3 regions of the Pseudomonas sp. BB438 genome follow, and region 3 is predicted to be linked to each of the others. Evidence: predicted binding sites of a transcription regulator. Region 3 holds the regulator's gene; each other region holds the start of a gene.

Region 1 (7,852 bases), 3.0 Mb from region 3:
GAAGGTCGCGATGTTGGCATCGAACAGCGAGTCGTCGGACTTGCGGCCGACCACGATGACGTTGCCCTTGTACAGTTTCAGGCGCACGACGCCATTCACGTGCTCCTGGGAGGCATCGATCATCTGCTGGAGCATCTCGCGCTCCGGGCTCCACCAGTAGCCGGTGTAGATCAGCTTGGCGTAGCGCGGCATCAGCTCGTCCTTCAGGTGAGCGACTTCGCGGTCCAGGGTGATCGACTCGATGGCGCGGTGAGCCTTGAGCATGATGGTGCCGCCGGGGGTCTCGTAGCAGCCGCGGGACTTCATGCCGACGTAACGGTTCTCGACGATGTCCAGACGGCCGATACCATTGGCGCCGCCGATGCGGTTCAGCTCGGTCAGCACCTCGGCGGGGGTCATGTCCTTACCGTCGATGGCGACGATGTCGCCCTTGCGGTAGGTCAGCTCGATGTAAGTCGCTACGTCAGGGGCCTTCTCCGGGGAGACGGTCCACTTCCACATGTCCTCTTCGTGCTCGGTCCAGGTGTCTTCCAGCACGCCACCTTCATAGGAGATGTGCAGCAGGTTGGCATCCATGGAGTAGGGCGATTTCTTCTTGCCGTGGCGCTCGATCGGGATGTTGTGGGCTTCGGCGTAATCCATCAGCTTCTCGCGGGACAGCAGGTCCCACTCGCGCCAGGGAGCAATCACCTTCACGCCCGGCTTGAGTGCGTAGGCGCCCAGCTCGAAACGCACCTGGTCATTGCCCTTGCCGGTAGCACCGTGGGAAATGGCGTCAGCGCCGGTGGCGTTGGCGATCTCGATCAGGCGCTTGGCGATCAGCGGACGGGCGATGGAAGTACCCAGCAGGTACTCGCCTTCGTAGACGGTGTTGGCACGGAACATTGGATAGACGAAGTCGCGGACGAACTCTTCTCGCAGGTCCTCGATGAAGACCTCTTTCACGCCCATCTGCTTGGCCTTGGCGCGGGCCGGCTCGACCTCCTCGCCCTGACCCAGGTCGGCGGTGAAGGTCACCACTTCACAGTTATAGGTATCCTGCAGCCACTTCAGAATTACGGAGGTGTCCAGGCCACCGGAATACGCCAGGACTACCTTCTTCACGTCCGCCATGCCACTCAACTCCACGGGGGTTGTCACGAAAGGGGTCGATTCTACTGTCCGCTCGGAATAATTTACAGAGGGGCGACAGCTTTTGACGACAAAGCGACAAATACTATCGTCGGTGCGACCCGACGCCGCGGCTTAGCCCTTGGGCGCCGAGGGCGGCGTGGCAGGCGGCTGGGCAGCATTGACAGCAGGCGCGACCGGGGCGCCCTGCGCAGGTGCGCCAGCGGCAGCAGCCGGCGCGGTGGGAGCCCCTGCGGCGGGGGCTGGCGGGGCTTCGGCGGGCGCCTGCTCGACCACTGCCTCGCGGGACAGGTTCACCGTCACCCGGCGGTTCTTTGCGCGATTGGCAGCGGAATTGTTCTTCACCAGCGGGTAGCGCTCGCCATAGAAGCGCACGGTAATCTGCGATTCCGGCACCCCATTCGCCTTGAGGTACTCCATGACGGCAATGGCACGACGACGCGAGGCCTCGCGGTTGGCCAGGCGGTTGCCGCTGTTGTCGGAGTGGCCATCGAGCTCGATGCGGTTCACCGTCGGATCAGCCTTCATGTATTGCAGGATGATGTCCAGCTTGGCACGCCCCAGCGGATCGACCTCGGTACCGCCATCCGGGAAACCGACCTGGCTCTGACGCACCTGATCGAAGTTGACCGGGAGCATCTTCGTCGAACAGTCCTGGAACTTCGTATAGCCATCGGCGAAACGCGTCGGCAGCAAGCGCACCAGCAGATTCTCGCCGGTACGGGTGCGATGGCGCACTTCCGGCGTACGGCCTTCCAGCAGCCCGCCAAGCAAGCGCCCGGCCTGTTGCTGGGTGCTGTTGAACGGCACCTCGCCGGAACCCACGGCCACCGAGCCCAGGTTCAGGTCGCCCTGCCCCGGTCGCCACGGTGGCGCGGCCGCCAGCAGGGTTGCCGATCCGGTGCCCAGCCAGCCCTGCTGGGACTTGAGGCGGAAAGTGGGCTGCTCGCCAGCACGCCAGACGAACTCACCCAGGCCGAAACCGGCCACGTTCTGCGACAGCCGGCACTCGAACTGATCGCCTGCCACCGTCCATTGCGCGCTTTCCAGGCGCGTCTGGAAGGTCAGCCCCCAGGCCGGGAGGCTGGCGCAGAGAGCGAGCAGGAGAAGAGAAGGCTGGCGCACGATGGCTTCCATACAGATAAAGAGGCGTCCCAGATTCTATCGGTCAGCCTCGGCGAAACTTGATAGCGAGTGCCGGCGGCGGCCTTTTCCGGTAGCATTTCCCCCTCTTCCCGCTGCAACCGCACCCCTGGAATCCGCATGTCCGACCGCCTGACACTCCTGCGCCCCGACGACTGGCACATCCACCTGCGCGACGGCGCCGCACTCGCGCAAACCGTCGGCGACGCCGCCCGCACCTTCGGCCGCGCCATCATCATGCCGAACCTGGTCCCGCCGGTACGCAACGCCGCCGAAGCCGACGCCTACCGCCAGCGCATCCTGGCGGCCCGTCCGGCCGGCAGCCGCTTCGAGCCGCTGATGGTGCTGTACCTCACCGACCGCACCAGCGTCGAGGAAGTCCGCACCGCCAAGGCCTCCGGTTTCGTGCACGCCGCCAAGCTGTACCCGGCTGGCGCCACCACCAACTCCGACTCCGGCGTCACCAGCGTCGACAACATCTTCCACGTGCTCGAAGCCATGGCCGAGGTCGGCCTGCCGCTGCTGGTGCATGGCGAGGTCACCCGCGCCGAGGTCGACGTGTTCGACCGCGAGAAGCGCTTCATCGACGAGCACCTGACCCGGGTGGTCGAGCGTTTCCCGACGCTCAAGGTGGTCTTCGAGCACATCACCACTGGCGATGCCGCCGCCTTCGTCAAGGCCGCCCCGGCCAATGTCGGCGCGACCATCACCGCGCACCACCTGCTGTATAACCGCAACCACATGCTGGTTGGCGGCATTCGCCCGCACTTCTATTGCCTGCCGATCCTCAAGCGCAACACCCACCAGGAAGCCCTGCTGGATGCGGCCACCAGCGGCAGTCCGAAGTTCTTCCTCGGCACCGACTCGGCGCCCCACGCGCGCCACGCCAAGGAAGCCGCCTGCGGTTGCGCCGGCTGCTACACCGCCTACGCCGCCATCGAGCTGTACGCCGAAGCCTTCGAACAGCGCAACGCGCTGGACAAGCTGGAGGCCTTTGCCAGCTTCCACGGCCCGGACTTCTATGGCCTGCCACGCAACAGCGACCGCATCACCCTGGTTCGTGAGGAGTGGGAAGCCCCGGCGGCCCTGCCGTTCGGTGACTTCGACGTCGTCCCCCTGCGTGCTGGCGAGAAACTGCGCTGGCGCCTGCTGGAGGCCGTGGCATGAGTGACGAGAACGAAATCTTCGAAGAGGAGCTCGACGGCTCCTTCCCGCCCGGCCCGCGCCACCCGATGGCGCGCCGCTTCCGCGGCTACCTGCCGGTCGTGGTGGACGTCGAGACCGGCGGCTTCAATGCCGGCACCGACGCCCTGCTGGAGATCGCCGCCGTTACCATCGGCATGGACGAGAGCGGCTACCTGTTCCCCGAGCACACCTACTTCTTCCGTGTGGAGCCCTTCGAAGGCGCCAACATCGAGCAGGCGGCGCTGGAGTTCACCGGCATCAAGCTGGACCACCCGCTGCGCATGGCCGTGCCGGAAGAGCAGGCGCTGACCGAAATCTTCCGTGGCGTGCGCAAGTCGCTGAAGTCCAACGGCTGCAAACGGGCGATCCTGGTCGGCCACAACAGCAGCTTCGACCTGGGCTTTCTCAATGCCGCCGTCAACCGCAGCGGCGTGAAGCGCAACCCGTTCCACCCGTTCTCCAGCTTCGACACCGCCACCCTCGCCGGTCTCGCCTACGGCCAGACCGTCCTGGCCAAGGCCTGCCAGACCGCCGGCATCGAGTTCGACAACCGCGAGGCGCACTCGGCGCGTTACGACACCGAGAAGACTGCCGAACTGTTCTGCGGCATCGTCAACCGCTGGAAGGAATTCGGCGGCTGGATGGAAGACGATCACTGATCGCACCTTTCTGAATGAAAAAGCCCCGCAATCGCGGGGCTTTTTCATGTTTCAGCAGCCTTACAGCTTGCCGGCATTCTCGGCCAGGTAGGCAGCAACGCCCTCAGGCGAGGCGGTCATGCCCTTGTCGCCCTTCTTCCAGTTGGCCGGGCAGACTTCGCCGTGCTCCTCGGTGAACTGCAGGGCGTCGACCAGTCGCAGCAGCTCGTCCATGTTGCGGCCCAGCGGCAGGTCGTTGACGATCTGCGAACGCACCACACCGCTCTGGTCGATCAGGAAGGCGCCACGGAACGCCACGCCCCCTTCGGACTCGACGTCATAGGCCTTCGCGATCTCGTGGGTGATGTCGGCAGCCAGGGTGTACTTGACCGGACCGATGCCGCCCTTGTCCACCGGAGTGTTGCGCCAGGCGTTGTGGGTGAAGTGGGAGTCAATGGAGACACCGATCACTTCGACGTTGCGCGCCTGGAAGTCCGGAATGCGGTGATCCAGGGCGATCAACTCGGAGGGGCAGACGAAGGTGAAGTCCAGCGGGTAGAAGAACACCAGGCCGTACTTGCCCTTGATGGCTTCGGACAGCACGAAGCTGTCGACGATCTCGCCGGTGCCCAGCACGGCGGCCACGTTGAAATCGGGAGCTTTCTTACCTACGAGTACGCTCATTCCTTGTCTCCTGTCATGGTGAGGCGCTTGAGAGCGAAAAACCGCGACCCGGTCGAAACTGCCGGGCTTGAGGGGCTGCCGCTCCAGTGGGTCCGCCATCATACACCCGGCGCTTCACGCCTTCACCCACGCGACCCCGCCGCCAATCTTCCGGGCCCGACAACCATTTATCGGGATGCCGGGAGAAGACTCCGGCAAATTTTGACAATCATTCTCATTATTATTAGTATCGCTTCCAACAACCCCACAGCGACTGTAGTGCAACCATGTACGTCTGCCTCTGCAACGGTGTTACCGATACCCAGATCCGCGACGCGATCTACGACGGCGCCTGCAACTATCGCCAAGTGCGTGAATGCACCGGCGTCGGTACCCAGTGTGGCAAATGCGCCTGCCTCGCCAAGCAGGTGGTTCGCGAAACCCTCGGCGAGCTGCAGAGCGTCCAGGCAATGAACTACAACCTGGCCTACGCGGCGGGTTGAAAAAAAAGACCGCTGATCAATTCAGCTGAAATTCCAAAGAAACCGGGCCCTGGCCCGGTTTTTTTATGCCCGCAATTCAGTGGTTTAGCGCCAAATTGCGGAATGAAAACATTCGCATTCATATTCCTTTTTATAACAAATTCAAGGACTTATGTTTGACAGATGGTTATAAGGACGCGAGAATTTCAATCTCTCCCACTCCACACGGCAGGACCCCGGCATGAAAGGCGACAAGAAAGTCATCCAGCATCTGAACAAGATCCTCGGCAACGAGCTGATCGCCATCAACCAGTACTTCCTGCACTCGCGCATGTGGAACGACTGGGGCCTGAAGCGCCTCGGCGCGCACGAGTATCACGAGTCCATCGATGAGATGAAGCACGCCGACAAGCTCATCGAACGCATCCTGTTCCTCGAAGGCCTGCCCAACCTGCAGGATCTGGGCAAGCTGCTGATCGGCGAGAACACTCAGGAAATGCTGCAGTGCGACCTGAACCTGGAACTCAAGGCCTGCAAGGACCTGCGCGACGCCATCGTGCATTGCGAGAGCGTGCATGACTACGTCAGCCGCGACCTGCTCAAGGACATCCTCGAGTCCGAGGAAGAGCACATCGACTATCTGGAAACCCAGTTGGGCCTGATCCAGAAGGTCGGCTTGGAGAACTACCTGCAGTCGCACATGCACGAAGACGACTGATCAGGAAAAAGGCACCGGCGCTGTTGTGGACGCCGGTGCCCTCCCCTCCTAGGCGTTCGCCTTCGGCGGACGGCGTACCAGTGACGCCTTGAGCACCAGCCCGGCGCACAGCACCACCACCACCAGCAGCGACAGACGCAAGCCCACGTGCTCGGCGAGGAAGCCGATCAGCGGCGGCCCCAGCAGCAAGCCCCCATAGCCGAACGACGCCACCGCCGCCACGCCGCGCGAAGGCTCGACGCCCGGCCGGTTGCCCGCCGCGCCGATCAGGATCGGCACCACCACCGACAGTCCCGCGCCCACCAGGGCGAAGCCGGCAATCGCACCGGCAACCCACGGGCTGAACAGCGCCAGCAGCATGCCCGCAATCGCCAGCAGCGCCAGGTTGCGCACCAGCGCCTCGTCGGCGAAGCGCACCCGCAGTCGGTCACCGAACAGACGGCCCAGCACCATGGTCGCGGAGAATGCTGCAAAGCCGAGTGCCGCCAGACGTTCGGACGCGCCCAATACCTGGTGCAGCAGCAAGGCACCCCAGTCGGCGACCGCCCCTTCGGATACGAACGCGCAGAGCGTCAGCAGCCCAAGACCGATCAGCGCCGGTGGCGGCAGGCGCCAGCCACGTTGGGCTGGCGCCTCCTCCTCCATGGGTTCCGGACGCCCCTCGAACAGATGGCGGGCGAACAACGGCAGGATCGCCACGGCGACCAGTGCCAGCAGGCTGAAGTGCCAGACCGGCGCCAGGTCGGCAAAGGCTGCCGCACCGATGGCACCGACCAGACCACCCAGGCTGTACATGCCGTGGAGGCTGGAGATGCATGGGCGACCAAGGCGCCGCTCGACTTCCACCGCCTGCGTGTTCATCGCCACGTCCATGGTCGCGAAGGTCAGGCCGACGGCGAGGAAGCCCGTCGCCAGGACCCAGACGTCCTGCGCCAGCCCCAGCAACGGAAAGGTCGCCATCAGCGCCAGCCCCGAAACCACGGTGATTGCCCGACTGCCGTAACGCCGCACCAGCGCACCGGCGAAGGCGAACGCCAGCAGCGCGCCGAAGCCCGCGCCCAGCAGCGCCTGGCCCAGTTGCTGCTCGTCCACCCCAGTCATGCTCTTGAGGGCGGGCACCCGCCCCATCACGCTGCCATGAACCATCCCGCCCATGGCAAAACAGTATCCGCACGCCCAGCGCGCGGCGTTGGCCCGCGTCTGTTCAGTCATGTTTATTTCTTCCCAAAAACAAAGCCCCGCCGAAGCGGGGCTTTGTGCGAAGCACGAAAGACTCAGGCGTCGGCCTTGCCAACGGCAGCCTTGATCAACGGCTGCAGCTCACCCTTCTCGAACATTTCGGCCAGGATGTCGCTACCGCCGACCAGCTCGCCGCCGACCCACAGCTGCGGGAAGGTCGGCCAGTTGGCGTACTTGGGCAGATTGGCGCGGATTTCCGGGTTCTGCAGGATGTCGACATAGGCGAATTTTTCGCCACAAGCCATCAGGACCTGGGCGGCGCGGGACGAGAAGCCGCACTGGGGAGCGTTCGGCGAACCCTTCATGTACAGCAGTACAGGGTTGTTGGCGATCTGCTCTTTGATGGTATCGATGATATCCATGAACTTCCTCGGCTGAACTATCAGATACTGATCCGGCAGCTGCCTCCTCGGATAGCGCTGGCCGGCACGGTATCGCGCATTGTACTGCAAAGCCGAGCGCTACGCTCGGCTTTGCAGGTGCCGCGCGACAGCCTGTCAGGCCGCCTCGACTTCCACTGGCACGCCGTTGAGCGCGGTATTGCCGGAAAGCGCATCCAGATGACGCTCATCGGTCAGATCGTTGGCGCTGGCGCCGCCCTGCTCCCGCGCAATCGACAGTTGCACGCCCGGTCGTCCGTGGCCCCAACCGTG
Region 2 (7,852 bases), 3.2 Mb from region 3:
GGTGAAGGCGCTGTCGATCAGGGTCTGGTCCAGGCGCCGCAGGTTGCGCAGCGCATCGGCGAAGGTGAAGGCCGGGTCCATGCCAAGGATGGCCAGCGCTTCGCCGGTGGGCTGGCCGATGTCCACCAGCAGCACGCGGTGCTCGGGCTGGCGTTGCAGCGCCAGGGCCAGGTGCAGCGCGACGAAGGCGCCATCGGCGTCCGGCCGGGCACTGACCAGGCTGATCAACTCACCCTGCTGGGTGGCGCTCACCGGCACCGTGGGCAGGCGCCCACCGAGGCGGCGGACCAGCCCGCTCAGCTCACTGGCGCGGGCGCCATAGGTGACGAAATCCCGGGCGCCGGCGCGCATCGCCGCCAGCACCAATTGGTTATCCAGGCCATCGCCGACAGCCACCACCGACAGCAGCGGCCGCGCGGAGACCAGCCCTTCGATCAACGAGCCCTGGGAGACCAGGTTGGCCTTGTTCAGGCTGGTGAAGAGCACCGTCGCGCCGGTGACATCCAGCAGCGACAGCAACTCTTCCAGGGTCCCGCTGTTGGCCAGCACCACCTGCCCGCAGCCGGCCAGGCTGCTCTGCAGCCACTCCTGCTCACCGGGATGCTGGATCAGCGCCACGAAAGTCTGACTCATGCCCGTGCTCCCTTGCTTTTCCTTGCCTCCCGCTCTGGGGCGGGTCAGCGCTTCGTAGAGTTCCATCAGTGCGACATCCCGCTGCTGGCCTTGCGCTTGTCGAAGCGACCGTCCTCGAGGAAATAGAACTCGCCGAAGCCCGGGTCGTAGTCCCGCAAACCCTCGCCGGGCAGTTTCGGCAGCGCGGCATTGGCGGCCAGCGGCTGAACCAGATGCGGCGTGACGATCATCAGCAGTTCACGGTCGTCCTTGTCCAGGTTCGAGGAGCGGAACAGCGCACCGATCACCGGGATGTTGCCCAGGAAGGGGAACTTGTCGACGTTGCTGATGGTGCTGCTGCTGATCAGTCCGCTGATCACGAAGCTTTCACCGTCGGCCAGCATCACGCTGGTGTCGGTGCGCCGAACCGTGAGTGCGGGCACGGCGATGTTGTTGGTGCGGATGCCGCTGGTGAAGTCCAGTTCGCTGACTTCCGGAGCGACCTTGAGCGCGATGCGCTTGTCGTTCATCACCGTCGGGGTCAGGGTCAGGCGTACGCCGAACTCCTTGTACTCGATGGTGATGTTGTCGCTATTGCCATTGGGCACGGGGATCGGGAACTCGCCACCGGCCAGGAACGAGGCGCTCTGCCCGCTGGTGGCTACCAGGCTGGGGCGCGCCAGGGTGTAGGCGAAGCCGCTGCCTTCCAGGGCGTTGATGAAGCCCAGCCATTTGCTGCTGCCTCCACCCCAGATGATGTTGAAGCCATCACTTGAGCCGAAGGTTCCTCCATCCAGGATGCCTCCAGGGGAAACCTTCAGGCCGCTCAAGCTACCCGGGGAGCCCAGCACAAAGGTGTTGGAGCCTTGGCGAATCAGCGATGTGCTGGCCTGCTTGAGCTTGCTGCGGCTGACTTCGACGAAGCGGATATCGGTCTGCACCTGGTTGGCCAGATTGCCGGCACCGACGCCGGATGCCCCTGCTACATCGCTAACTGTGCGGGCACCGACGCGCACCACGGTGCGTATCGGCTGGTTGCTGCAGCTGGTCCAGATCAGCAGGCTGGTCAGGCCTTCGGCCTTGCCGGTAACAAGGAAGTCGCGCTTGTCGAGTACCTGCACGTCGGCAATGTTCGGATCGCCGATGGCCAGACGCTTGATCGGCACCGGCAGTTGCTGGTCGCGCTGGGCACCCTGCTCGACGTCGAGGTTCAGTTGCTGGTCAGCGAAGCCCGCGCAGGCGCTCGGCACAGCCTGCGCCACGGAGTGAACGGTACAAGCCAGCAAGGCGAACAGGGGAAGGATGAAGCGCTTGGACATCGATGCACTCCTTGCTCAATGTGCTTCACGGGTAACGGTCGTACCGCGGTAGACCACCACGCCAGCGTCCACCTGCGGTGCGGAGACCTGGTGCACAGCGGGAGCCTGGGCCTGGCGCGGCATGCCAATCAGCTGTTCGAGGGTGATCGGCGGGCTGCTGGTAGAGCCCATCGAGGCCTGGAGATAGCCGCCCTCTTCTGCTTTCTCGTAGAGCTTCTCGTCCTTGCTGCGCACCGCCAGCCGCAGGGAGCCCGCCTGGGCGGCAAGCATCAGGCGTGACGCGGCTTCGGCCGGCACGGCCAGTACGGCAGTACGCGGCGGGCGCGGGGTTTTGTCCTTGGGGTCGCCGGCATTGCGCGCCTGGCCATCGCTGGCGACCGCAATCTGCTCGCCATAGGTCAGCACCCGCACGCCCGGCAGCACCACCTGGGCGCTGATGTTGCGCTCGGTGCTCTGCTGGTCCTGGACGAAAAGCATGACGTCCACGTAGTCGCCGGGAAGCACGAAGCCGCCGCCACCGATCACCTCGTCCACGGCAATCGCCATGGCGCGCTCGTTGGGCCGGATAGTGCGGGCCAACGGCCCACCAGGCTCGACCACTGCGGCGGACAGAATGCTTCCGGCCGGCACCGCGATCCAGACACGCTGGCCGATGAGGGATTCAGGTTTTGGGTAGCTGCCGGCCGGAGCCGTGCGCAGCATCTCGATGATGAGATCGTCCTTGCCAATGACAGCCAGCGCCGGCAGGTCGCGAGCCGCCACCACCACCGGCGTGCGCTGCAACTTGTCGGCCTCCGCCATGGCGGCAGGCGCTACGTCCTGAGCGGTACCGGCGACCGGCGTCACCGGCTTGCCGACCTTGAGTCCCAGATATCCCACTACACCGGCGCACAGCAGCAACAGCCCGGCGAAAACCATCAGCACCTTGCTATTCATGACCAAATCCCTGGGGCGATAGCGGGAGAGAGGACCGGAGGTCCGCAGCCTTGTCGGAAGTCACTGCGCCGGGGGTTCCGGCATACGTCCTTCAGACCTTTATTGTTTTTCGGCCAGCGACGAAAGTTCGATAAGAATCATTCCTCATATTCAAACATCGCTAGTTCCAAAGCAGAATTTAGTAGCTGCGTTAATAGCGTCAAATGCCCAGGATGAATTTACGCTCTGCAATTACTTATATGCCGACATGACTATAACTTTGGTATTAGCGCTATTTGAACAATTGCATTCGGCCACACTGCGCATAGCCTGACGATGAAGTCAGGGCACCCGCCCTGTATGCACTCGGCGTGCACGGAGCTACGGCCATGGAAAAACAAACCGACGTAAAACAACTTCCGCAGAACTTCCTGGGCAAACTGAAGACCTTTGTCCGTGATCGCGAAGGCGCCACTGCCATCGAATATGCCGTTATCGCAGGTCTTATCTCCATTGCGCTGCTCACCGCCGCCACGCCGATCGGAACCAAGATCGGATCGCTGATGACTGCGATAAAGACCGCCATCGGTGCCTGACTCTCCTGGCTCGAAGCGTTAGCGGAGCCGACTCAAGCTTCCGCGACCACTGCTGTCAGTTGCCCGGAGGGCTACGTATATGGAACGCGCTATCGACTCAGTGAAACGTCACTGCAAGGGACTCCGCACTTTTCTGGCTGACCGCGAAGGGGCGACTGCCATTGAGTACGCCGTGATCGCCGGCCTGATCTCCATCGCCCTGCTCACGGCCGCCAGCCCCATCGGCACCAAGGTCGGCTCGCTCATGACCCAGGTGCAGACCGCACTCGGACTGTAACGCCTGGAAAACGGGGCGGTGCGATTCCGCTCCCGTTTCCTCACACTCACACTAAAGTTCCTCCCAGAACGGCCGATACATCCTGCTCTCTCTTGTTTCACCTGCAGGATGCTTCTCCAATGCTTCGTTCGCTGTCCTTCTCCAGGAAGATTCTCCTGGCAGCCTCCCTCGTTGTGACCTTCGCCTTCGCCTGCTTCATCCTCTTCAACGATTTCCGCCAGCGCCAGGCAATCCACTCCGACACCGAGTCCTATCTCTCCGAGGTGGGCAGCCTGACTGCCAGCAATATCCAGAGCTGGCTGGAGGGCCGCATTCAGTTAGTGGAAGCGGAAGCGGCGCAACTGGCCGATGGCGAGCCGACGCCCGAGCGCATCCAGCATGTACTGGAGCAGCAGGTGTTCCAGAAGAACTTCGAGTCGGTCTACCTGGGTGAAGCCACCAGCGGCGTGTTCACCATGCGCCCCTACGCACCGATGCCCGATGGCTACGATCCGCGCACCCGCGGCTGGTACAAGGATGCCGTGGCCGCCGGCAGGCTGATCGTCACCGAGCCCTTCCTCGATGCCGGCACCAACGAACAGATCCTCGCCATGTCGATGCCGGTGATGCGCAACGGCCAACTGGTTGGCGTGGCCGCTGGCGACATGAAGCTGGAAACCATCACCGCGATCATCAACTCGCTGAAGTTCGACGGCGATGGCTACGCCTTCCTGGTCAGCGACGCCGGCAAGATCCTCCTGCACCCGGACAGCAGCCTGATCTTCAAGAGCCTTGGCGAGGTCTATCAGCAAGGCGCACCCAAGGTGCAGCCGGGCGTGCAGGAAGTCAGTATCAACGGCGTCGACCAACTGGTCTCCATGACCCCGGTAAAAGGCCTGCCGGGCGTGACCTGGTACGTCGCGCTGGTGCTCAACAAGGACTCCGCCTACGCGATGCTGAGCGACTTCCGCAACACCGCCATCATCGCCACCGTGATCGCCATCATCGCCATCCTGCTGCTGCTGGGCATGCTGATCCGCGTGCTGATGGCGCCGCTGACCGACATGGGCCGCGCCATGCAGGACATCGCCCAGGGCGAAGGCGACCTGACCAAGCGCCTGTCGGTCGCCAGCAACGACGAGTTCGGCGTGCTGGCCAACGCCTTCAACCGTTTCGTCGAGCGTATCCACGAGTCGATCCGCGAAGTGGCCTCCACCGCGCGCCAGCTGCATGACGTCTCGCAGTTGGTGGTGAACGCCTCCAACTCCTCGATGAGCAACTCCGACGAGCAGGCCAACCGCACCAACAGCGTGGCAGCCGCGATCAACGAGCTGGGCGCCGCCGCCCAGGAAATCGCCCGCAACGCCGCCGATGCCTCGCACCACGCCACCGATGCCTCGCACCAGGCCGGGGACGGCCGCCAGGTGGTCGAGCAGACGATCAGCGCGATGAACCTGCTGTCCGACAAGATCAGCTCCGCCTGCGCCAACATCGAAGCGCTGAACAGCCGCACGGTGAACATCGGGCAGATCCTGGAGGTGATCAAGGGCATCTCCGAGCAAACCAACCTGCTGGCGCTCAACGCCGCCATCGAGGCTGCTCGCGCCGGTGAAGCAGGCCGTGGCTTCGCCGTGGTGGCAGACGAGGTGCGCAACCTCGCCCACCGCGCTCAGGAGTCCGCACAGGAAATCCAGAAGATGATCGAGGAGCTGCAGATCGGCGCCCGCGAAGCCGTGGACACCATGACCGAGAGCCAGCGCTACAGCCTGGAGAGCGTGGAGATCGCCAACCGCGCCGGCGAGCGCCTGGCCAGCGTCACCCACCGCATCGGCGAGATCGACTCGATGAACCAGTCGGTCGCCACTGCCACCGAGGAGCAGACTGCCGTGGTCGACTCGCTGAACATGGACATCACCGAGATCAACACCCTCAACCAGGAAGGCGTGGAAAACCTGCAAGCCACCCTGCGCGCTTGCGCCGATCTGGAAAACCAGGCCGGCCGCCTGCGTCAGCTGGTGGACAGTTTCCGCATCTGATCGCGGCAGCCGTGAAAAAGGCGCCCGCGGGCGCCTTTTTTCTTGTCCGCCGGATGCTTGTCGTACAGCTCGAGTGGCCAACTGCCGGCTATCTGTATCACCGCTGAAACACCCGCCCCAGCGCCATACCTACCGTTCGTCCGACTCTTTCAAGCTTCCTCCGGGAGCGCCGAAATCAAGGGTGAAGGCCTTTGATAGCAACCAACAAACCGGGCCTGTCGTCTCAGCCGGGACAGGGGAGTTCCGGCCAAGCCTGCACGGCTACCCGCCGCGCCGGCGCCGTCCGTTTCACACCACGGGACGGACGCTCTGTGGCGACACCGGATCTGTCGCCCGGACCCACGCCGATCAGGCATCCCACTACTTCCGGACTCGACGCAGCATGATCAAGAGCCTGAAATTCAGCCATAAGATCCTCCTGGCCGCTTCTCTTGTTGTTTTCTCGGCATTCGCCCTCTTCACCCTCTACAACGACTACCTGCAGCGCAACGCGATCCGCGAGGATCTGGAGAGCTATCTGCGGGAAATGGGCGACGTCACCGCCAGCAACATCCAGAACTGGCTGAGCGGCCGGTTGCTGTTGATCGAAAGCACCGCCCAGACCCTCGCCCGCGACAGCTCCCCCGAGCATCTGAGCGGGCTGCTGGAGCAGGACACCCTGCGCAAGACCTTCAACTTCACCTACCTGGGTCAGGAAGACGGCACCTTCACCATGCGCCCGAACAGCGCCATGCCCGACGGCTACGACCCGCGTACCCGCCCCTGGTACAAGGACGCGCTCGCCGCTGGCGGCACCACGCTGACCGAGCCCTACATCGACGCGGCCACCCAGCAACTGATCATGACCGTCGCCACCCCGGCCCGCGCCGGCGGCAAGGCACTCGGCGTGGTCGGCGGCGATCTCGGCCTGCAGACCCTGGTGCAGATCATCAATGCACTCGACTTCAGCGGCATGGGCTACGCCTTCCTGGTCAGCGGCGACGGCAAGATCCTCGTCCACCCGGACAAAAACCAGATCATGAAGACCCTGGCCGATATCTACCCGCAGAACACGCCGAAGATCGGCAGCGGCTTCAGCGAAGCCGTACTCAACGGCCACGAACGCATCCTCAGCTTCACCCAGGTGAAAGGCCTGCCGTCGGTCAACTGGTACATCGGCCTGTCGATCGACAAGGACGCGGCCTACTCCATGCTGAGCAAGTTCCGCGCTTCGGCCATCGTCGCCGCCGCCATCGCCATCGTCGCCATCCTGCTCCTGCTGGGCATGCTGATCCGCGTGCTGATGCAGCCGCTGACCACCATGGGCCGCGCGATGGAAGACATCGCCCAGGGTGAAGGCGACCTGACCAAGCGCCTGAAGGTCGCCAGCAACGACGAGTTTGGCGTGCTGGGCAATGCCTTCAACCGCTTCGTCGAGCGTATCCACGAGTCGATCCGCGAAGTGGCCTCCACGGCGCGCCAGCTGCATGACGTCTCACAGTTGGTGGTGAACGCCTCCAACTCCTCGATGAGCAACTCCGACGAGCAGTCCAACCGCACCAACAGCGTCGCCGCGGCGATCAACCAGCTGGGCGCCGCCGCTCAAGAGATCGCGCGTAACGCCGCCGATGCCTCGCACCACGCCACCGATGCCTCGCACCAGGCTGGTGATGGCCGCCAGGTGGTCGAGCAGACCATCAGCGCGATGAACCTGCTGTCCGACAAGATCAGCTCCGCCTGCGCCAACATCGAAGCGCTGAACAGCCGCACGGTGAACATCGGGCAGATCCTGGAGGTGATCAAGGGCATCTCCGAGCAAACCAACCTGCTGGCGCTCAACGCCGCCATCGAGGCTGCTCGCGCCGGTGAAGCAGGCCGTGGCTTCGCCGTGGTGGCGGACGAGGTACGCAACCTGGCGCACCGCGCCCAGGAGTCTGCCCAGCAGATCCAGAAGATGATCGAGGAGCTGCAGATCGGCGCCCGCGAAGCCGTGGACACCATGACCGAGAGCCAGCGCTACAGCCTGGAGAGCGTGGAGATCGCCAACCGCGCCGGCGAGCGCCTGGCCAGCGTCACCCACCGCATCGGCGAGATCGACTCGATGAACCAGTCGGTCGCCACTGCCACCGAGGAGCAGAC
Region 3 (7,852 bases):
GGCGTCGGCGACGGTTTCCAGGCCCAGCAGGCCTTCCTTGCGCGCCGTCATGCTCCAGCCGACCACGTGATTGATGCCGCCGACCAGGTCCACCCTGGGTGGCAGGACCATCCAGCGCAACATGGTCAGGGCGCGCTTGAGCACCGCCACCGGCGTCTGCAGCAACGCGGCGGCGAGCGTGCCGCCCACCACGATCAGTGCCGCCGGGCCGTTGGCCAGGGCACCGACGTGCCCACCCTCGAGGAAGTTGCCACCGATGATGGCAACCAGCGCGAGGATCAGGCCGACCAGGCTGAGGACATCCATCAGCCACAGGCCTCGGTCAGGTGGCGACCGATGTCGTCCAGGCTGTAGACCGCGTCAGCCAGGCCCGCCTTGGCGATCGCCATGGGCATGCCGTAGATCACACAGCTGGCTTCATCCTGCGCCCAGACCTGAGCACCGCCCTGCTTGAGCATGCGCGCGCCTTCACGGCCGTCGGCGCCCATGCCGGTGAGGACCACCGCCAGAACCTTGTCGCCATACGCCTTGGACGCGGAGCCGAAGGTCACGTCGACACAGGGCTTGTAGTTCAGGCGCTCGTCACCGGGCAGGATTCGGATCGCGCCGCGGGCATCAACCATCATCTGCTTGCCGCCGGGCGCCAGCAGGGCCACGCCGGGACGCAGGATGTCGCCATCCTCGGCTTCCTTGACGGTGATCTTGCACAGCTTGTCCAGGCGCTCGGCGAACGCCTTGGTGAAGGCCGCCGGCATGTGCTGGATGAGCACCAGCGGCGCGGGGAAGTTGGCAGGCAGCTGGGTCAGGACCCGCTGCAGCGCCACCGGCCCACCGGTCGACGTGCCGATGGCTACCAGCCGGTAGGGCTTACGCTTTGGGGCGGCGGAAGTCGCCGCTGCCGCAGGCGCGTGAGCGCCGCCCGACGACACGGGAGCGGCCTGGCGCGCCGTGCTGGCAGCGGGCGTCGAAGCGGGAGCGGCCGGGCTCGACGAGTACGAGGAGTACGCAGCGAAGCGGCGGTTGCTCTTGGCGATGGTATGGACCTTCTCGCAGAGCAACTGACGGACCTTGTCCGGATTGCGCGAGATGTCCTCGAAATTCTTCGGCAGGTAATCGACGGCGCCGGCGTCCAGCGCGTCCAGGGTAACCCGCGCGCCCTCGTGGGTCAGCGAAGAGAACATCAGAACCGGCGTCGGACAGCGCTGCATGATGGTCCGCACGGCGGTGATGCCATCCATCAGTGGCATCTCGTAGTCCATGGTGATCACGTCGGGCTTGAGCGCCAGCGCCTGATCGATCGCCTCGCGGCCGTTGGTCGCCGTGCCGACCACCTGGATCTGCGGATCAGCCGACAGAATCTCCGAGACACGACGGCGGAAGAACCCCGAATCGTCCACCACCAGGACTTTGACAGCCATAGACACTCCTGAAAAAAACGTCTTCCATCACACGGGCGGACGCGGGGTCATCCCACGGCCCGCCCATGGCGGTCAGATACGACGGGCGTAACGCTTGAGCATGCTCGGCACGTCGAGGATCAGCGCGATGCGCCCGTCCCCGGTGATCGTTGCCCCCGCCATGCCCGGCGTGCCCTGCAGCATCTTGCCCAGTGGCTTGATCACCACCTCCTCCTGGCCCACCAGTTGATCGACCACGAAGCCGATACGCTGGGTGCCCACGGAGAGGATCACCACGTGGCCCTCGCCCGGCTCGTCATGCTGCGCGCCCGGCACCAGCCAGCGCTTGAGGTAGAACAACGGCAGCGCCTTGTCGCGGACGATCACCACTTCCTGGCCGTCGACCACGTTGGTGTTCGACAGATCGAGATGGAAGATCTCGTTGACGTTGACCAGCGGGAAGGCGAAGGCCTGGTTGCCCAGCATCACCATCAGGGTCGGCATGATCGCCAGGGTCAGCGGGACCTTGATGACGATCTTCGAGCCCTGGCCCTTGGTCGAGTAGATGTTGATGATCCCGTTGAGCTGGGAAATCTTGGTCTTCACCACGTCCATGCCGACACCACGGCCGGAGACGTCGGAGATCTCGGTCTTGGTCGAGAAACCCGGGGCGAAGATCAGGTTGTAGCAGTCGGACTCGGACAGGCGATCGGCCGCGTCCTTGTCCAGCAGGCCCTTCTCCACGGCCTTGGCACGCAGAACGTCCGGGTCCATGCCCTTGCCGTCGTCGGAGATCGACAGCAGGATGTGGTCGCCTTCCTGCTCGGCGGACAACACCACCTTGCCCGAACGCGACTTGCCGGCGGCTTCGCGCTCGTCCGGACCCTCGATACCATGGTCCACCGCGTTGCGCACCAGGTGCACCAGCGGGTCGGCCAGGGCCTCGACCAGGTTCTTGTCCAGGTCGGTCTCTTCGCCGATCAGCTCGAGGTTGATCTCTTTCTTCAGGTTGCGCGCCAGATCGCGGACCTGCCGCGGGAAGCGGCCGAAGACCTTCTTGATCGGCTGCATGCGGGTCTTCATGACCGACGACTGCAGGTCGGCGGTGACCACATCGAGGTTGGAGACGGCCTTGGCCATCGCCTCGTCGCCACTGTTCAGGCCCAGGCGCACCAGGCGATTACGCACCAGCACCAGTTCGCCGACCATGTTCATGATCTCGTCCAGGCGGGCGGTGTCCACGCGTACGGTGGTTTCCGCCTCGTTGGCTGGTTTCTCCGCAGCGGCAGCAGCCGGCTTGGCCGCGGCAGGCTTGGCAGCAGCCGTCGGCGTCGGCGCGGCGGCAGGCCTGGGCGCAGGCGCTACAGGCTTGGCAGGAGCGACCGGCTCTTCCTTGGCGCCCGTGAACTGGCCCTTGCCGTGCAACTCATCGAGCAGCTTCTCGAATTCGTCGTCACTGATATTGTCGTCGGCGGCAGCGGCAGCCGGAGCTTCCTCGATTGTTTCTGCGGCAGCGGGGGCAGCGGCTGGCTCTTCCTTGGCGCCGGTGAACTGGCCCTTGCCGTGCAGTTGGTCGAGCAGCGCTTCGAACTCGTCGTCGCTGATCTCGTCGCCAGCGCCGGCGGCCGGCGTCTCGGCAACCGGTGCCGGAGCCGTGCTGACGGCCTCCTTGGCAGCACCGCTGAACTGGCCCTTGCCATGCAACTGGTCAAGCAGTGCTTCGAATTCGTCATCGGTGATGTCGTCGCCACCGGCGCCAACCGGCGCGGCGGGCGCCTCGGCAGCCGGCTCGAGAGCATCCATCAGTTGCTCGAACTCGGCGTCGGTGATGTCGCCATAGGCAGCAGCAGCCGGAGCCTCCTCGACGACGGGCTCGGCAACGGCCGGAGCGGCAACCGGCGCTTCAGCCGGAGCGGCGTTCGGGTCAGCCAGGCGCGACAGCGCAGCCAGCAACTCGGGAGTCGCCGGGGTCGGCTCTTGCGCGTCGCGGACCTGCTGGAACATGACGTTGACGGTATCCAACGCCTGAAGCATCACGTCCATCAGCTCGGCATCCACGCGGCGTTCGCCCTTGCGCAGCATGTCGAACACGTTCTCGGCGATGTGGCAGCACTCGACCAGCGCGTTCAGCTGGAGGAAGCCGGCACCACCTTTGACGGTATGGAACCCACGGAAGATTGCGTTGAGCAGGTCCATGTCATCCGGACGGCTTTCCAGCTCGACCAGTTGCTCGGACAGTAGCTCGAGAATCTCGCCGGCCTCCACCAGGAAGTCCTGGAGGATTTCGTCATCGGCGTCGAAGCTCATTCGGTGCTCCCTCTACAGCGTCAGCGGACGCTTAAAAACCAAGGCTGGACAACAGGTCATCGACATCGTCCTGACCGGATACGACGTCCTTTCTTGTATCGGCAGCAATCTGCGGACCTTCACCCTTGGACGATCTTTCTTTTTCCACCGCGTCGCGCATGCTCTCGTGGTCATGCTCGATGCCGGCATAGCGATCGACCTGACCCGCCATCCAGACCAATTTCACCAGGTTCGACTCGACCTCGGTCACCAGCTTGGTGACGCGCTTGATCACCTGCCCGGTGAGGTCCTGGAAGTCCTGCGCGAGCAAGATGTCGTTCAGGTGCGCGGACAGCTTGCGGCTATCCTGGGCGCTGATGTAGAGGAACTGCTCGACACGCTTGGCCAGGTCGCGGAAGGCCTCGGGGCCCAGTTCGCGACGCATGAAGCGCGACCAGTCTTCCTGCAGTTCCTTGGCCTGGGTCTCGATGTGCATGACCACCGGGGTGCACTCTTCCACCAGGTCCATGGTGCGATTGGCCGCTTTCTCGGTCATCGTCACCACGTAGGACAGGCGGTCGGTCGCATCGGCGATCTGCGAGACTTCCTGGGCGCGCGGGGAACTGGGGTCGATCTGGAAGTTGACGATGGCGTTGTGCAGTTCGCGGGTCAGCTTGCCTACCTCCTGGTAGAGCCCGCGATCACGCGCCTGGTTGAGCTCGGAGATCAGCTGCACGGCGGTCTGTACGTCGCCCTGCTCGAGGCATTCGACCAATTCGCGCGCGTGTTTTTTCAGGGTCGACTCGAAGTCACCCGCGGATTCGTTGAAATCCATGACGCCCTCTTGGCCAGCCTTAGCTGCCGACCCGCTCGAAAATCTTCTCGATCTTTTCTTTCAGCACCTGAGCGGTGAAAGGCTTGACCACATAGCCGTTGACCCCGGCCTGGGCCGCTTCGATGATCTGGTCGCGCTTGGCTTCGGCGGTGACCATCAGCACCGGCAGGTGCTTCAGGCGCTCGTCGGCGCGGACCGCACGGAGCAGGTCGATGCCGGTCATGCCGGGCATGTTCCAGTCGGTAACGAGGAAGTCGAAATTGCCGCTGTGCAGCATCGGCAGCGCAGTGGTGCCGTCGTCGGCTTCTGCGGTATTGGTGAACCCCAGGTCCCGCAGGAGGTTCTTGATGATGCGCCTCATCGTGGAAAAGTCGTCCACGATGAGAATTTTCATGTTCTTGTCCAAACCTGCCTCCATCGATACCAAACGCGCCCTGGCGGGCGTGCCGTCAATTCATTGAGCGCCGCGCGCTCTTTGCTGGGGGCGCGTCAAGAGAACGTCACCCCAAAATTCGTAAGCCTCTAACGCGCCTAAGGAAAATCCCTTCAGCCTTTTCGCTAGGAAAACGCAGGCGCGAAACTACCCGATGCTCAGCGAGCGCGCCACTCCGCCAGACGCGAGCGCAAGCGCGCGGCACACTGGCTGTGCAACTGGCTGACCCGCGATTCGCTGACGCCCAGCACTTCGCCGATCTCCTTGAGGTTGAGTTCCTCGTCGTAGTAAAGGGCCAGCACCAGCCGCTCACGCTCGGGCAGCTTGGTGATGGCATCGGCCAGGGCTGCCTGGAAGCGCTCGTCTTCCAGCCCGTGGGACGGCTCGTTGTCGTGGTGCGACGCGTCTTCGGCAAAGCCGCTGCCCTGGTCGCCGTCCTGCAACATGTCGTCGAAGCTGTACAGACGGCTGCCCTGGGTGTCGCTGAGGATGCCGTAATAATCTTCGAGGCTCATATTGAGTTCGGCAGCAACCTCCTGATCTTTAGCGTCGCGTCCGGTACGCGCTTCGACGGCACGGATGGCGTCGCTGACCATGCGGGTGTTGCGGTGGACCGAACGCGGCGCCCAGTCGCCCTTGCGTACCTCGTCGAGCATGGCGCCGCGGATGCGGATGCCGGCGTAGGTCTCGAAGCTCGCGCCCTTGCCCTGGTCATATTTCTTCGCCGCCTCCAGCAGGCCGATCATGCCAGCCTGCATCAGGTCCTCCACCTGCACACTGGCGGGCAGACGACCCAGCAGGTGGTAGGCGATGCGCTTCACCAGCGGTGCGTGCTTCTGGATCAGCAGTTCCTGGGAGTTGTGCGCCTGTGCCTTGCTGTACATACGCGCTCCGGAGGCCGCGGTCATACGGCCGAACCCGTGGGATGTTGCACCAGGCGCTCGACGAAGAACTCCAGGTGCCCTCGTGGGTTGGCCGGCAGCGGCCAGCTGTCGACCTTCTGCGCCACCGCACGGAAGGCCAGGGACGCCTTGCTGCGCGGGAACGCCTCATACACCGAACGCTGCTTCTGCACGGCCTTGCGCACCGACTCGTCGTAGGGGATGGCGCCGACATACTGCAGCGCCACGTCCAGGAAGCGGTCGGTGACCTTGGTCAGCTTGGCGAACAGGTTGCGGCCTTCCTGGGGGCTGTGGGCCATGTTCGCCAGCACGCGGAATCGGGTCATGCCGTAGTCGCGATTGAGCAGCTTGATCAAAGCGTAGGCGTCGGTGATGGAGGTTGGTTCATCACAAACGACCAGCAGCACTTCCTGGGCCGCCCGGACGAAGCTCACCACCGAGTCGCCGATCCCGGCGGCGGTGTCCACCACCAGCACGTCGATGTTGTCGCTGATGTCGCTGAAGGCCTGGATCAGGCCGGCGTGCTGCATCGGCGTGAGGTGCACCATGCTCTGGGTGCCCGACGCCGCCGGGACGATGCGGATGCCGCCAGGTCCCTGGAGGATCACGTCACGCAGGTCGCATTCGCCTTCGATGACGTCGGCCAGCGTGCGCTTGGGCGACAGCCCCAGCAGCACGTCGACGTTGGCCAGGCCCAGGTCGGCGTCCAGCAGCATGACGCGACGGCCCAGATCGGCCAGCGCCAGCGACAGATTCACCGACACGTTGGTCTTGCCCACGCCACCCTTGCCGCCGGTGACTGCGATTACCTGAACGGGATGCATACCCATATCAATACCTTGTCTCGTCGTTCGACCGTCACGCTTCTGGCGTTTCGGCTAATCCGGTTGCGGTGCTCCACCGCCTCCGGCGCTCGCGGATCGTCTAACAGAGCATCCGCATCGCTTGGGCGACCCAACTGGCCGCCCCACGCCCCATCCGGGGCTCACAATCTTCAACTGGCGCGACGCACCGGCTGTTGGTAAAGGCCGGCGAACATGTCCGCCATGGCGTCCTCGCAGGGCTCTTCCGGCGATTGCAGGCTCACGGCACGGCTGACCAGTTGGTGCGCGCGTGCCACATGCAGGTCATCCGGGATCTTCGGCCCATCAGCCAGATAGGCTACCGGGAGATGCTGGCTGATAGCCAGAGCCAGAGCTTCGCCGAGGCTTCCCGCCTCGTCCAGTTTGGTCAAAATGCACCCGACCAGGCCACAGGAACGATAGTTCTGCCAGGCGGCCTTGAGGACCTGGCTCTGGCTGGTCGCGGCCAGCACGAGGTAGTTCTTCACGTTCAGGCTCAGCGACGACAGCGCTTCGAGCTGCATGCGCAGCGCCGGATCGTTGGCGGGCAGGCCCGCAGTGTCGATCAGCACCAGGCGCTTGCGTGCCAGCGGCGCCATGGCCTGGATCAGCGACTTGCCCGGGTCGACCAGGGTCACCGGTACGTTGAGGATGCGACCCAGGGTCTTGATCTGCTCCTGCGCGCCGATGCGAAAGCTGTCCATGGACACCAGGGCAATGCTCTGCGCGCCGTATTTCAGTACGTAGCGAGCAGCCAGCTTGGCCAGGGTAGTGGTCTTGCCCATGCCGGCGGGGCCGACCAGGGCAATCACGCCGCCCTGCTCCAGCAGATCGACTTCCGGGGTATTGATCGAGCGTGCCAGGTGCGCCAGCAGCATGCGCCACGCCTGCTTCGGATCGGCGATGGAGGACACGCGCTCCAGCAGGTTGCGCGACAGGTCGGCCGGCAGGCCCATGCGCTGCAGGCGGCGCCACAGCCCAGCCTGTTTCGGACGCTGGTTCTGCAGCTGGTTCCAGGCGATGGAGCCCAGCTGCACTTCGATCAGTTCGCGCAGGCCATTGAGCTCGAAGCGCATGGCTTCCAGCGCCTGCTGGCCGGCAGCGGCCGGCGTCGGGGCGACCGGTGCGGCCATGGCCTCAGCCAGGGTTTCGGCAGC

The links. Region 3 encodes FliA, which starts transcription of late flagellar genes. Its sites were predicted from a motif close to CTAAAGTTTNNNNNNNNNNNGCCGNTAA; they were not measured.
Region 1: a site for FliA is predicted at 2,293-2,320, ahead of AC1ZV1_RS07675 (flagellar protein MotY). Genes of this name have one in related genera too.
Region 2: a site for FliA is predicted at 3,771-3,798, ahead of AC1ZV1_RS06010 (methyl-accepting chemotaxis protein). Genes of this name have one in related genera too.

The regions. Positions count from the first base shown of each region.
Region 1 covers NZ_CM170001.1:1,638,541-1,646,392, reverse strand. Annotated here, with positions in the region: gene AC1ZV1_RS07680 (argininosuccinate synthase) at 1-1,113, opposite strand, end outside; gene AC1ZV1_RS07675 (flagellar protein MotY) at 1,246-2,256, opposite strand; gene pyrC (dihydroorotase) at 2,395-3,441, shown strand; gene rnt (ribonuclease T) at 3,438-4,118, shown strand; gene AC1ZV1_RS07660 (peroxiredoxin) at 4,179-4,781, opposite strand; gene AC1ZV1_RS07655 (bacterioferritin-associated ferredoxin) at 5,048-5,263, shown strand; gene bfrB (bacterioferritin BfrB) at 5,484-5,960, shown strand; gene AC1ZV1_RS07645 (MFS transporter) at 6,009-7,172, opposite strand; gene grxD (Grx4 family monothiol glutaredoxin) at 7,235-7,561, opposite strand; gene AC1ZV1_RS07635 (molybdopterin oxidoreductase family protein) at 7,697-7,852, opposite strand, start outside.
Region 2 covers NZ_CM170001.1:1,250,482-1,258,333, reverse strand. Annotated here, with positions in the region: gene tadZ (type 4b pilus Flp biogenesis protein TadZ) at 1-633, opposite strand, end outside; gene AC1ZV1_RS06030 (type II and III secretion system protein family protein) at 699-1,931, opposite strand; gene cpaB (Flp pilus assembly protein CpaB) at 1,947-2,867, opposite strand; gene AC1ZV1_RS06020 (Flp family type IVb pilin) at 3,236-3,442, shown strand; gene AC1ZV1_RS06015 (Flp family type IVb pilin) at 3,522-3,719, shown strand; gene AC1ZV1_RS06010 (methyl-accepting chemotaxis protein) at 3,839-5,734, shown strand; gene AC1ZV1_RS06005 (methyl-accepting chemotaxis protein) at 6,117-7,852, shown strand, end outside.
Region 3 covers NZ_CM170001.1:4,662,382-4,670,233, forward strand. Annotated here, with positions in the region: gene AC1ZV1_RS21345 (flagellar motor protein) at 1-306, opposite strand, end outside; gene AC1ZV1_RS21350 (protein-glutamate methylesterase/protein-glutamine glutaminase) at 306-1,418, opposite strand; gene AC1ZV1_RS21355 (chemotaxis protein CheA) at 1,491-3,704, opposite strand; gene AC1ZV1_RS21360 (protein phosphatase CheZ) at 3,736-4,518, opposite strand; gene AC1ZV1_RS21365 (chemotaxis response regulator CheY) at 4,538-4,912, opposite strand; gene fliA (RNA polymerase sigma factor FliA) at 5,110-5,859, opposite strand; gene fleN (flagellar synthesis regulator FleN) at 5,856-6,683, opposite strand; gene flhF (flagellar biosynthesis GTPase FlhF) at 6,848-7,852, opposite strand, start outside.